2 regions of the Lentzea sp. NPDC060358 genome follow, and region 1 is predicted to be linked to the other one. Evidence: riboswitches for the same ligand, from Rfam matches in the RefSeq annotation. Region 1 holds a riboswitch; the other holds the start of a gene.
The links. A riboswitch is a leader RNA that binds a small molecule or an ion and turns the genes downstream of it on or off. The one in region 1 is predicted to bind S-adenosylmethionine.

Region 1 (6,247 bases):
GGATGACCGAGCCGTTGTAGGTCTGCTTGATGTAGTCCTTGACCTGCTGCGATCCGAGCAGCTCGGCGAGGTCGGAGATCCGCTTGTCGCCCTTGAGCTCGGTGCGGGTGACCAGGCCGTTGGCGTTCGGGTTGCCCTCGGCCTTCTCCAGCGCGAGCGAGTCGCTGGACGGCTTGAGGCCGGCGTCGATGGCGTAGTTGCCGTTGATGACTGACGCGTCGGTGTCCTCGAGCGACCGCGGCAGCTGGGCGGCCTCCAGGGGCACGAACTGCAGGTTCTTCGGGTTCTCCGCGAGGTCGCGGACGGTCGGCTGGTCGACGGCCTTGAGCTTGATCAGCCCGTTCGCCTCCAGCAGCTTCAGGCCGCGGGCCTCGTTGGTGGCGTCGTTGGCGACGGCGACCTTGGCGCCCGACGGCAGCTCGTCGAGCTTCTTGTACTTCTTCGAGTACAGGCCCAGCGGCTCGACGTGGACGGGCGCGACCCAGTCGACCTTCGCGCCGCTCTCCCGCGTGAACGTCGCGAGGTACGGGACGGTCTGGAAGTAGTTGGCGTCGAGCGAGCCGTCGACCAGCGCCGTGTTGGGCTGCACGTAGTCGGTGAACTCGACGACCTCGATCTTCAGGCCCTTCTGCGCGGCGAGGTTGTCGGCCACGTACTTGAGGATCTGGGCGTGCGGGACGGGCGAGACGCCGACCTTGAGCGTGTCGGACGCGCTCGCGCCGGTCGAGCAGGCGGACAAAACAGTCAAAACGACCGCAATCAGGGCAGCCTTGATACGCATGATGTTCCTTCGGAGAAGTGCTGGTGGTTCAGACGGAGGCGTGCCGGCGCCGGTCGGAGGCACGGGCGGCACGGGTGAAGCCGAGCTGGATCACGGTCGTGAGCACGGCGAGCCACGCCACGGTGCTCCACAGGACCCGGTCGTTGAAGCGCTGGTAGCCCTCGCGGATGGCCAGGTCGCCGAGGCCACCGCCGCCGATCACGCCGGCCATCGCCGAGTACCCGACGAGGGCGATCACGGTGACGCCGATGGCGTTGATCAGCGCGGGCAGCGACTCGCGGATCAGCACGCTCCTGACGATCCGCAGCGTCGAGGCGCCGGTGGTGATCGCGGCCTCGACCACGGTCACGTGCACCTCGGAGAGGATGTTCTGCACGAGCCGCCCGACGAACGGGATCGCTCCCACGGCCAGCGGCACGATGACCGCCGTGCTGCCGATGGAGCCGCCGACGATGAGGCGGGTGACCGACGTGAGCGCCACGAGCAGCACGATGAACGGCATCGAGCGGCCCAGGTCGGTGACGAAGCTCAGGATCCTGTGCACCGCCGCGTTCGGCCGCAGCCCACCCTTGGCGGTGAGCTGCAGCCACACTCCGACGGGAACGCCCAGCAGTGTTGCGATGACCGTGGAGACGCCGACCATGTACAGCGTTTCTCCGGTGGCCTCGACGAGATGCGCGATCACGTCGGACCAAGGTGTTGCAGACCTCACGCAGCTACTCCCTGCGGCCCCTTCAGGGACCTCTGCACCGCACCGCCGGCCTCGCCGATCCACTCGAGGGCGGAGTCGGAGCGCTCGCCGTTCAGGCCGAGGCGGAAGCGCGCGACGGGCGTCTCGCCCAGCCTGGTGAGGCCGCCACCGACGATGTTCAGCTCGACGCCGAACCGGTGGGCCGCCTCGGGCAGCAGCGCGCCGACCGCGGCGAACCCGACGAGCACCACGTCGGCGACCCGGTCGTAGGCGGTCTCGTTGATCGGGTTCAGGTCCACGGCGGGCAGCAGCGCGGAGCTCGTGCGGCTCCCGGCGTCACCGACCAGGTCGAGGACCTTGCCGTGCTCGACGACGCGGCCCTGCTCCAGCACGGCGACGTCATCGCAGATCTTGCGGACCACGCCCATGTCGTGCGTGACGACGAGGACGGTCACCCCCAGCTCGGCGCGCGCACGGTCGAGCACGGTCAGCACGGACCCGGTGGTCTCGGGGTCGAGCGCGGACGTGGGCTCGTCGGCGAGCAGCACGGACGGGTTGGCCGCCAGGGCACGCGCCACGGCGATGCGCTGGCGCTGCCCGCCGGACAGCTGGTCGGGGTAGGCGGTGGCCTTGTCGGTCAGCCCGACGAGGTCGAGCAGCTCGCCCACCCGGGTGCGGCGCTGCGGTCCCGGCACACCGGCGCTCTCGAGCGGCAGCGCGACGTTGCCGGCCGCAGTGCGCTGACGGAGCAGCGAATCCCCTTGCGGCACAACACCGATCTGCCGCCGGGCAGCGCGCAGGGCGCTCCCGTCGAGGCTCGTGATGTCGGTGCCGTCCACGCGGATCGCACCCGAGTCGGGGCGCTCCAGCAGCGCGACGCAGCGGGCGAGCGTCGACTTGCCGGCCCCGCTCGGGCCGACGACACCGAGCACGGTGCCCGCCTCGACGTCGAGGGTGACGCCGTTGAGGGCGTTGACGCCCTGGAAGGACTTGGTGAGGTTTTCGACAGTGATCACTTCTGCTCCACGGCTGCGCGCGACGGCACACACCCCGTGCTTGCGGGGGTGCGCGATCGAGGTTTCTGCTCGGGTGTGTGCGCCACTCGCTCGTGCTGAGTGCGCGTCAGAGGACTCGGAGAAGGCGCCCTAGACGAGGTGGCGACGACATGCAGAAGCGGTGCGACGGCACTGGTCGACAACTCGACGGCGCGTCAGCATTCGCGTGGTACCCATGGTGATCCTCCATCGGTCCTGGCGTTAGCACCTGCCCGCATCCAGCGGGTGGTTGCTGCGACGTCGTAGAGCCAGGTCTCTCAGTCGCTCCGGATGGCAAGTAGCAGTCAACCGGACGCACGTTCGGTTGCGCAAGCCAGAATCCGATTCGTTCGACAGATCACACTGTTGGCCGAAGGATCCCCGGCCTAGACCTCGGCGATCCGGATGAAGTCGATCACGCTGAGCTGTTCGCCCCTTTGCTGGGGATCGATGCCCGCCTTCTGGAGCAGCTCGTCGACGTTGTCCGTGGTGCCTTTCAGAGCAGCGCGCAGGGTCTTGCGGCGCTGGGCGAAGGCCGCGTCGACGATCCCGAAGAGCTTCTTCCTGTCCACAGTGGACAGCGGCTTTTCGTGCCTGGTGAAGGAAACCAGGCCGCTGTCGACGTTCGGCGCGGGCCAGAACACGTTCTTGCCGACCGACCCCGCCTTCCTGGCCTCGGCGTACCAGGCGAGCTTGACGCTGGGGACGCCGTAGATCTTGCTGCCGGGCTTGGCCGCCATGCGGTCCGCCACCTCCGCCTGGACCATCACGAGGCCCTTCCGGAGGGTGGGGAGTTCGTTCAGGAGGTGGAGCACCACGGGGACCGCCACGTTGTACGGGAGGTTGGCGACGATCGCGGTGGGTTGCACCGGCAGGTCCTCCCGGGTGATCTTCATGGCGTCTTCGAGCACCACGTGGAGCTTGCCCGCGTTGGCCGGGTCGTGCTCCTGGACCGTCCGGGGGAGCCGGTGGGCCAGGGGCGGGTCGATCTCGACCGCCACCACCCGGCCCGCGCTGGGGAGCAGGGCCAGCGTCAGGGAGCCCAGTCCCGGGCCCACCTCGAGGACCACGTCCTGTTCGGTCAGGTTCGCCTCTTTGACGATCTTGCGGACCGTGTTGGGGTCGTGGACGAAGTTCTGGCCCAGTTTCTTGGTCGGGCGGATGTCCAGCTCGTTGGCTAGACGGCGGACTTCGGCGGGTCCCAGCAGGCTCACGTGCTGCATTGTCGCAGGCCGGTGTCGGGGATGCGGCCGGGCGGGTTGCTCTCGGATTGCCCGCGGGTTGCCCACGGGCGCCTCTTGGGTTGCTCTCGGGTTCCAGGACGGGTGCTTGTGTTGGGGGCGTGCGGGTTCCGGCGGCTCCCCTGTGTCCCACGGGTCCGCGCCCCGTCAACCACGCGCCCTCTCGACCACGCGCCCTCTCGACCACGCGCCCTCTCGACCCCGCCCCCCTCAACCCCGCGCCCCCTCAACCACGCGCTCCCCTCAACCACGCGCTCCTCGACCACGCGCCCTCTCGACCCCGCGCCTCTGCCCTGCTCGCTCCTCGCGCGCCCGCTCAGCCCCACCCCTCACCGCTCCGCGCGCCCTTCTCACCCCAGGCCCCTCGCCCACCCCGGCCCCGCGACGCCCGGCCTTCCCGTCCCGCCACCGCCCACACCTCCCCCGAGCACCCCGGCCGGCCCATCCCCACCCCGGACACGGCGAAGGCCGCCCGTGGCGAACCACGAGCGGCCTTCGTCCAGGGGACCGAGGAGGGTGCCGGTCTACGGCAGGCCCAGCTTCGCGCGGCAGCCCGGCCAGGCCGAGTACGTGCCGCCGCGGCCGTCGCGCAGCTTCGTGGCGATGGCGATCTGCTGTTCGCGGGTGGCCTGGTGCGGCAGCGCCGCGTAAGCCGTGCCGCCGTAGGCGGCCCAGGTGCTCGCGTTGAACTGGAGGCCGCCGTAGTAGCCGTTGCCCGTGTTGATGGCCCAGTTGCCGCCGGCCTCGCAGCCCGCGAGGCGGTCCCACACGGCGCCGTCGGGGAGGGGCTTGGTGCCCATCACGATCTTCTTGGGCTTCGGCTCCTTGGTGACCGTGCTGCCGAGCTTCTCCCGGCTGATCTCCTTGCCGTTCTTCACCGTCACGCGGTACTGCGAGGTCTGCTCGCCCGGCGTGCCGGGGTCGAGGACCTTCTGCTCGCCCGCGTTCATGTTCGGGTCGTTGGTCTTCTCGACCGGCGGGGCGACCGGCTCGTTCACGTTGATGACCGTGACGCCGGTGCGGGAGATGTAGACCTCGGCGCCCGTGGCCAGGCGCACGTCGGCGCCGGACTGGATCGCGTCCTCCGGGCCGAGGGAGAGGTTCTCGCCCTTGAGGAGCTCGTCGACGGTCAGCGCGGTGGTCTTGACCTCGCGGACCGGGTTCGCGCCGTCGAAGAGCTTGACGTTCTTGAGGGTCTTGACCTCGAGGCTCATGCCCTCGAGCGGGATGTCCTGACCGCTGGGGGCCGACATCCAGGCGCCCTCGAGCGGGACGCCCATCTGCTTCGCGGCTTCCTCGACGGTGACCGAGCGGACCCAGTCCTCGCGGGCCTGGCCGTCGACGCTCGTCTTCAGCAGGCGGCCCCGGTCGAGGCTGATCTTGCCGCCGTCGGAGATCGGGGCGTTCAGCGACGGGGACAGGGCGTCGTGCTCACCGACGACGATGCCCTCCTCCGCCAGGACCTCGCCGACCGTGCCCTCGTAGGAGTGGACGGTCTGCAGCGCGCCGTCGACCTCGACGGTCAGCGACTTGTCCATCGCCATCGCGGTCACGCCGCCGCCGGAGATCGAGACGAGGACCGCGGCCACCGCGCCCTTGAGGAAGCGGCGCTTCCAGGACGAGACGGCGGTGACGAGCACCTGCGGGTCGCTCTTCTCCTCTTCCTCCGTGGGGAGGACGAGGGGCGGCATGATCGTCGTCTCGGCGTTGATGAGACGGATCAGCTCGTCGACGTCGACGTTGGCCGTGGCGAGCAGGTCGTCCGCGTCCGGGCCGAGCACCTCGAGCACGTCCGCGGGCGTGATGGTCAGCGCACCGGCGGGGAAGCTCGGGTGGGGGTCGACGACGCTCACCGACGTCTGCCCGACCGGCGTGAACCAGTCGGTGTCGTCGTTGAAGTCGTACGGAGCGGCAGTTCTGTCGCTTCCAGACACAGGGTCGATACCTCCATTGCGGAAGCGCCGAGGCCGCCGCACAGTTGGCGTTGACAAGATCATTCGAGTTGGAACTCGAAATTCCCGGCAACTCCTCCTACGTGGTCTCGCTTCTTCGCGCTTCTGGCTCCGGTCCCGCCCCGACTGCGGGCGTGCTCCGAACCGACAAGGTCGGTGCGGGTGGCACGGTCACGGGACAGTAACGGGGTAGCCGACGTTGCGCAAACACCTCCGCCGATGTTGTGACGTCAGTCACCCCATAGGGGGAGGAACCCTCTGCTCCGTTCGTCCTATATCGCATCTCAGTAGTCGAGTCCGAAGACTCGTTGAGCATTACGGGTGACGGCGGAACAGAGTTCAGAAAGATCTTCGCCACGTAGCGTCGCCAGATTCCGAACTGTGTAATTCACACAATACGGTTCGTTCGGACGCCCCCGGAACGGGTGCGGCGTGAGGAACGGGGCGTCGGTCTCGACCAGCAGCTGGTCCGGCGGCACGAGCTGGGCCGCCTCCCGCAGCGCGCGGGCGTTCTTGAACGTCACAGGGCCCGCGAACGACAGCACGTA
Region 2 (6,247 bases), on a different contig from region 1:
CGGTAGGGCCACGACGCCGGCGAAGCGCGGCGACTCGGCCTCGTCGAGCATGGCGGCGGCCACGGTCTCCCGGCTGACCTTCGCGGTCAGGTCGAGCGGCGGCGCCTCGTCCAGTCCGACGGTGCGGCGGCCCGGGCTCTCCGGCTCGTCGCTGAGCACCCCGGCGTGGAAGACCGTGCCCCCGGCCGCGAGCACGGCGGTGTCGGCCGCGACCTTGTCCGGGATCCGGTCGCCGAGGAACTTCTCCAGCACGGCGGCGCCCTCCCCGGCCGCCTCGGCGGACGGGCCCGTGCCGTACGCGCCGAGCCAGATGATGCGCGCCGGGTTCGCCGCGACGACCGCCGCGGCGCCGTCGGACAGCACGCCGGCGGTGTCCGTGCCCAGGCCCGAGAGGACGACCGCGTCCGGGCCGACGACCGCGGCGACGCTCGCCGGGTCGGTGACGTCGGCCGCGACCTTGCGGAGGTTCGCGTGGTCGAGGCCGATCCGCTCGGGGTCGCGGGCGACGGCCGTGACGGTGTGGCCGCGGTCCAGGGCCTGCCGGGTCAGCGCGGACCCGGTCCGGCCGGAGGCTGCGAGAACGATGATCTCCATGCCGAAGACGCTATTGAGCACACCGATTAACATCAAGTGCAACGTCGTCAAGCCATGATTAACCGCGACGCAATCAGCCTTCGTCGCGCAGCTTCTCCAGCGCCTGCGCCAGGTCGTCCGGGTACTCCGAGGTGAACGCGACCCACTGCCCGTCGGCCGGGTGGTGGAAGCCGAGCTGGCGCGCGTGCAGCCACTGCCGCGTGACGCCGAGGCGCTTGGCCAGCGTCGGGTCGGCGCCGTAGGTCAGGTCGCCGACGCACGGGTGGTGCAGCGCCGAGAAGTGCACGCGGATCTGGTGCGTGCGGCCGGTCTCCAGGTGGACCTCGACGAGCGACGCCGCGCGGAACGCCTCCATCACCTCGTAGTGCGTGATCGACGGCTTGCCGGAGTTCATGACCGCGAACTTGTAGTCGTGCTTCGGGTGGCGGTCGATCGGCGCGTCGATGGTGCCCTTGATCGGGTCGGGGTGGCCCTGCACGATCGCGTGGTAGACCTTGTCGACCGTGCGCTCCTTGAAGGCGTGCTTGAGCGCCGAGTACGCGGACTCGGACTTCGCCACGACCATCACGCCCGTGGTGCCGACGTCGAGCCGGTGCACGACGCCCTGGCGCTCGGCGGCACCGGAGGTGGCGACGCGGTGCCCGGCGGCGGCGAGCCCGCCCACGACGGTCGGGCCGGTCCAGCCCGGCGACGGGTGCACGGCGACGCCGACGGGCTTGTCGACGACGATGATGTCGTCGTCCTCGTGGATGATCTCCAGCCCCTCGACCGGGATCGCCTGCACGGTGATCGGCTGCGGCGGCGCGGGCAGCGTGATCTCGAGCATCGACCCGGCCGTGAGCCGGTCGGACTTGCCGACGACCCGGCCGTCGACCAGCACGTCGTCGGCGTCGGCGATGGCCGCGACGGCGGTGCGGGACAGCCCGAGCAGCTTCGCGAGGCCGGCGTCGACGCGCATGCCGTCCAGACCGTCGGGAATCGGCAGCGTTCGGTAACCGCTCACGCGGGGGCCTCGACCTTCTTCTGGCTTGGGTTCACCTCGTGGCGCTGAGCTGGGAGTTCTTCACCAGCACCCACACGGGGCAGAGCCCTGAACCTACCAGCAGCGGCTATTTCGGCTCCTGCTGCCCGTCCTGCACCGCCGGTGCGCCGGCCGGAGTGTCCGCCGGAGCGTCGGCCGCCGCGGGGGCCGGGGCCGGTGCGGGCGCCGGGGTCAGGGTGGTGGCGGCGTCGTCGTCCTTGCCGATGGTCCCGTCGTAGTCGTGCTGCATGAGCGCGAGCACGATGACCGTCGCGCCACCGCCGACGATCGCCATGTCGGCGATGTTGAACACCGGCCACACCGCGCCGTACGGGTCGAACAGCGACAGGAAGTCCACGACGTGACCGCGCATCGGCCCCGGTTCGCGGAAGAGCCGGTCGGCGAGGTTGCCGACGGCACCGCCCAGCACCAGGCCGAGCCCCACGGCCCAGCCCTGCGAGCGGAGGTTGCGCGAGATCCAGACGATGAACCCGGCGACGCCGAACGCGATCAGCGCGAGGATCCACGTCCAGCCCTCCGCCAGCCCGAACGCGGCGCCGGGGTTGCGGACGAACGTCAGGTAGAGCAGGCCGCCGAAGACCTTGATCGGGTCGGCGCCCTCGAGGAACGCGACCGACAGCACCTTGGTCAGCACGTCGAACGCCAGCACGCCGCCGGCGAGGACCGCGACGAGCTTGGTCTTCGGCTCCGGCAGCGACCCGGTGAAGGAGAACGCCTCGGCGTCGTCGTCCCCGCGCTCGGGCTCGCCCGCGGGCACCACGGCCGCGACGACAGGCTTCTCCGGTTCGCTGACCTGCGGTTCCGCCGGTTTGTCCGCGACCTCGGCGGAGACCTTCTCCTCGGCCTTGGGCTCGTCAGTCACCAGGTCATTGTCCACTTACAGGACTACGCGAGGAACGGCGGCAGGGTTCGGCCGTCGTCCTCGGCGACCCAACGGCCGCCCTGCCGCGCGTACGTCCACTTCGGACCCTCGACGACGAGAGTGCGCAGCGCGGCGATCAACCGGTCGACGTGCTCGGCGGTCGTGCCGAGACCGATCGACGCGCGCACGGCGCGATCTTCGTGCGCCCCGGCCTTCTTGACGAGACGGCCCACGATCACGTGCGCGCAGAACGCGCCGTCACGCACGCCGATGCCGTACTCGGCCGAGAGCGCCGCCGCGAGGAAGCCCGCGTCGAAGCCGGAGACGGTGAAGCTCACGACGCCGACCTTGTCCGCGTCGGTCAGGATCGCCAGCTCGCGGAAGCCCGGGATCGTCCGCAGGCCCTCGCGCAGCCGCGTGAGCAGCTCCTGCTCGTGCGCGACGGTCTGCTCCCAGTGCCGCGACAGGATCTCGCAGGCCGCGGCCAGCGCGTGCACGCCGACGACGTTGGGGCTGCCGGCCTCGTGCCGCTCGGGCACCGCGGACCAGGCCACGCCGAGCCGGTCGCCGTGGTCGGTCACCTTGGCCGTGGCGCCGCCGCCCACCAGGTACGGCTCGGCCTGCTGCAGCCAGTCGGCGCGGCCGACGAGCACGCCGGCGCCGAAGGGCGCGTAGATCTTGTGGCCGGAGAACGCGACGTAGTCGACGTCGAGCTCACGGGCGTCGATCGGGCGGTGCGGGGCGAGCTGGGCGGCGTCGAGCGCGATGCGCGCGCCGTGGCGGCGGGCGACCTTCGCGAGCTCGGCGACCGGCCACAGCTCCCCCGTGACGTTGGACGCCCCGGTGACGATCACGAGCCGCGGACCGACCGGGGCGGCGGCCAGGGCCCGGTCCAGCGCCGCGAGGGCCGCGCCGGACGACGTGGGTGCGGGAACGCGCTGGACGTGCCGGCCGCGCCAGGGCAGCAGCGCCGCGTGGTGCTCGCTGTCGAACAGCACGACGGCGGTGCCGCGGGGGACGCTGCGGGCCAGCAGGTTCAGCGAGTCCGTGGTGTTGCGGGTGAAGACGACGGCGTCGGACGAGCGCGCCCCGACGAACTTGCGCACGCGGTCGCGGGCCTGCTCGTAGACGCGGGTCGAGACCTGCGAGGCGAACCCGGCCCCGCGGTGCACGCTCGCGTACCAGGGCAGCAGCTCGTCGACGGCGTCGCGCACCTCCTGCAGGCACGGCGCGCTCGCCGCGTGGTCGAGGTTGGCGTAGGTGACGCGCTCCCCGGTGACGAGCGGGACCCGCAGGTCGGCGCCGACGACGGCCGGAACCGCGGTGCCGGTGACGAGGGAGCCGGTGGTGCCGGGGGTGATCGCGAGCGTCATCGAGCTGCCTCCGAGGCCAGGGGCCCCGTGCTGCGAAAGGCCCGCGCTTGACCGGCGCCCTGCGCGCCGGACCAGGTCCTCACCAAGGGCACCCCACCGCGGTTGGAGGGTTGCCGGCCAGCAAGCTTGGGCTTGACGCTGGCTCTCATGACCTGCCGACGACGTTAGCGGAGGGTCGTGGCGCGCGTCGACACCCGATCACATCGTGAGAAGCCTCGCAGGCCGATCATTCCCCGGTCTCGCCCTTCCAGCGCGCGTAGCGACCGGCCCGGTCGACCGCGCGGACGCGCCGTTCGGAGGCTTCCCGCGCCTCCTCGGTGGTGACGATGAGCAACTGGTCGTCGGTCTGCAGCCGGGTCGTCGGCTGTGGCGTGAAGCTCTTGCCCGAGCGCACCACGAGGCTCACCGTGGCGCCGCTCGGCAGCAGCAGCTCGGACATGTAGACGCCGTGCAGCTTCGAGCCGCGCTGGATGTGCACCTGCAGCAGTTCCGCACCCAGCTCGTCGAGCGGCGAGGAGTCGACCTGGACCTCCTGCGGCTCCCCCGCCCGCACCAGCCCGAGGCGCCGCGCGAGGAACGGCAGCGTCGTGCCCTGCACCACCGTGAGCACGATGACCAGCACGAACACCACGTCGACCAGTTCGCGCGCGCCCTCGACCCCCTGGATCAGCGGGATCAGCGCGAACACGATCGGCACCGCGCCCCGCAGCCCCGACCACGAGAGGAACGCCTGTTCCCGCCAGGGCACCTTGAACGGCAGCGACGACAGCACGACCGACAGCGGCCGGGCCACGAACGTCAGCACCACCCCGGCGACCAGCGCGGGGAACAGCACGTCCAGCAACCGCGTCGGCGAGGCGTAGAGGCCGAGCAGGACGAAGAGCCCGATCTGGGCGAGCCAGCCGAGCCCCTCGGCGAACGAGAGCGTGTCGGCGCGGTGCGGCAGGCGGAAGTTGCCGAGGACGAGCGCGGCGACGTAGGTCGCGAGGAACCCGGACGCGTGCGCGAGATCGCCCGCGGTGTAGGCCATCACGCACACCGCGACGGTGGCGAGCGGGTACAGGCCGGTGGCGGGCAGCGCCGCGCGCCGGAGCCCCGCACCGCCGAGGAAGCCCAGCGCCACACCGATGAGCGCGCCCGCGGCCAGTTCGTAGAGCACCAGCAGCGGCGCCGTCCACGAGATCTGGTCGGACGAGGCCAGCAGCACGACGGCGATGTAGACCGGCGCGTCGTTGAGCCCCGACTCCAGCTCGAGCGCGCCGGTGAGCCGGGCACCGACACCGAGCGACCGCAGGACGCTGAACACCGCGGCCGCGTCCGTGGACGACAGCACCGCGCCCCACAGCAACGCCATCCGCCAGTCGAGGCCCAGCAGGAAGTGCAGCGCCGTGCCCGTCACGGCGACGCTGACCACAACGGCCACTGTGGACAGTGCCACGCCCAGCCACAGCGACGTCTTGACCGCGTGCCAGCGGGTCGTGAGACCGCCCTCGGTCAGGATCAGCACGAGGGCGGCGATGCCGAGCGACTGCGTGAGATCGGCGTCGTCGAACTTGATGCCGAAAGCCGCCTCGCCGAGCAGCACCCCGATCCCGAGGTACAGCAACAGCGAAGGCAGCCCGAGACGCGTCGACACCCGCACCGCGACCACGGAGATCAGCAGTACGGCAGCGCCGATGCCCAGAACGACCGTGACGTCACCCACCCGGACCATTCTGGTTGATCACCACCGATCTGGACGAATCAGACGCGTCAACAACTCCAGCCGTTCGCACCTAGCAGCCACGTGCGCGGTGGAGCACGTTGGCCAATGGCTCAATCCCAACCCTGCACGGAGTTGAACCATGAGGATCCTGATCGCGCTGGCGGCCGCCTTGACGGTGGCCGGAGCAACCACGGCGCACGCAGCCGCTCCGGCGGCTCTCGCGGCACCGAACATCTCGGTCGCGAACATCCAGTCGCACCTGTCCCAGTTCCAGTCCATCGCGACCGCCAACGGCGGCAACCGCGCCCACGGCCGACCGGGGTACCTGGCCTCGGTCAACTGGGTGAAGGGCAAGCTCGACGCGGCGGGCTTCACGACGCGCGTGCAGTCGTTCACCAACGGCGGCGCGACCGGCTACAACCTGATCGCCGACTACCCCGGCGGCGACGCGAACAACGTCGTCATGCTGGGCGGTCACCTCGACAGCGTCACCGCGGGCCCCGGCATCAACGACAACGGCTCGGGCTCCGCGTCGCTGCTCGAGGTGGCGCTGCAGATGAAGGCCACCGGCTTCCAGCCCACCAAGCACGTCCGGTTCGGCTGGTGGGGCGCGGAGGAACGCGGCCTGGTCGGCTCGACCTACTACGTGAACTCCCTCGCCAGCGCGGACA

Region 2: linked by a shared signal. The riboswitch ahead of ACFWGZ_RS03545 (aminotransferase class V-fold PLP-dependent enzyme) and the one ahead of ACFWGZ_RS15780 (methionine ABC transporter ATP-binding protein) in region 1 are both predicted to bind S-adenosylmethionine.

Annotation. Positions count from the first base shown of each region.
Region 1 covers NZ_JBHXCW010000061.1:22,534-28,780, reverse strand. Annotated here, with positions in the region: gene ACFWGZ_RS15790 (MetQ/NlpA family ABC transporter substrate-binding protein) at 1-781, opposite strand, end outside; gene ACFWGZ_RS15785 (methionine ABC transporter permease) at 810-1,466, opposite strand; gene ACFWGZ_RS15780 (methionine ABC transporter ATP-binding protein) at 1,490-2,488, opposite strand; SAM riboswitch class I at 2,711-2,804, opposite strand; gene rsmA (16S rRNA (adenine(1518)-N(6)/adenine(1519)-N(6))-dimethyltransferase RsmA) at 2,893-3,729, opposite strand; gene ACFWGZ_RS15770 (transglycosylase family protein) at 4,272-5,681, opposite strand; gene ACFWGZ_RS15765 (TatD family hydrolase) at 5,984-6,247, opposite strand, start outside.
Region 2 covers NZ_JBHXCW010000009.1:53,521-59,767, forward strand. Annotated here, with positions in the region: gene ACFWGZ_RS03525 (LysR family transcriptional regulator) at 1-6, shown strand, start outside; gene ACFWGZ_RS03530 (NAD(P)-dependent oxidoreductase) at 1-594, opposite strand, end outside; gene ACFWGZ_RS03535 (RluA family pseudouridine synthase) at 668-1,552, opposite strand; gene lspA (signal peptidase II) at 1,704-2,498, opposite strand; gene ACFWGZ_RS03545 (aminotransferase class V-fold PLP-dependent enzyme) at 2,522-3,871, opposite strand; SAM riboswitch class IV at 3,910-4,024, opposite strand; gene ACFWGZ_RS03550 (potassium/proton antiporter) at 4,098-5,576, opposite strand; gene ACFWGZ_RS03555 (M28 family metallopeptidase) at 5,716-6,247, shown strand, end outside.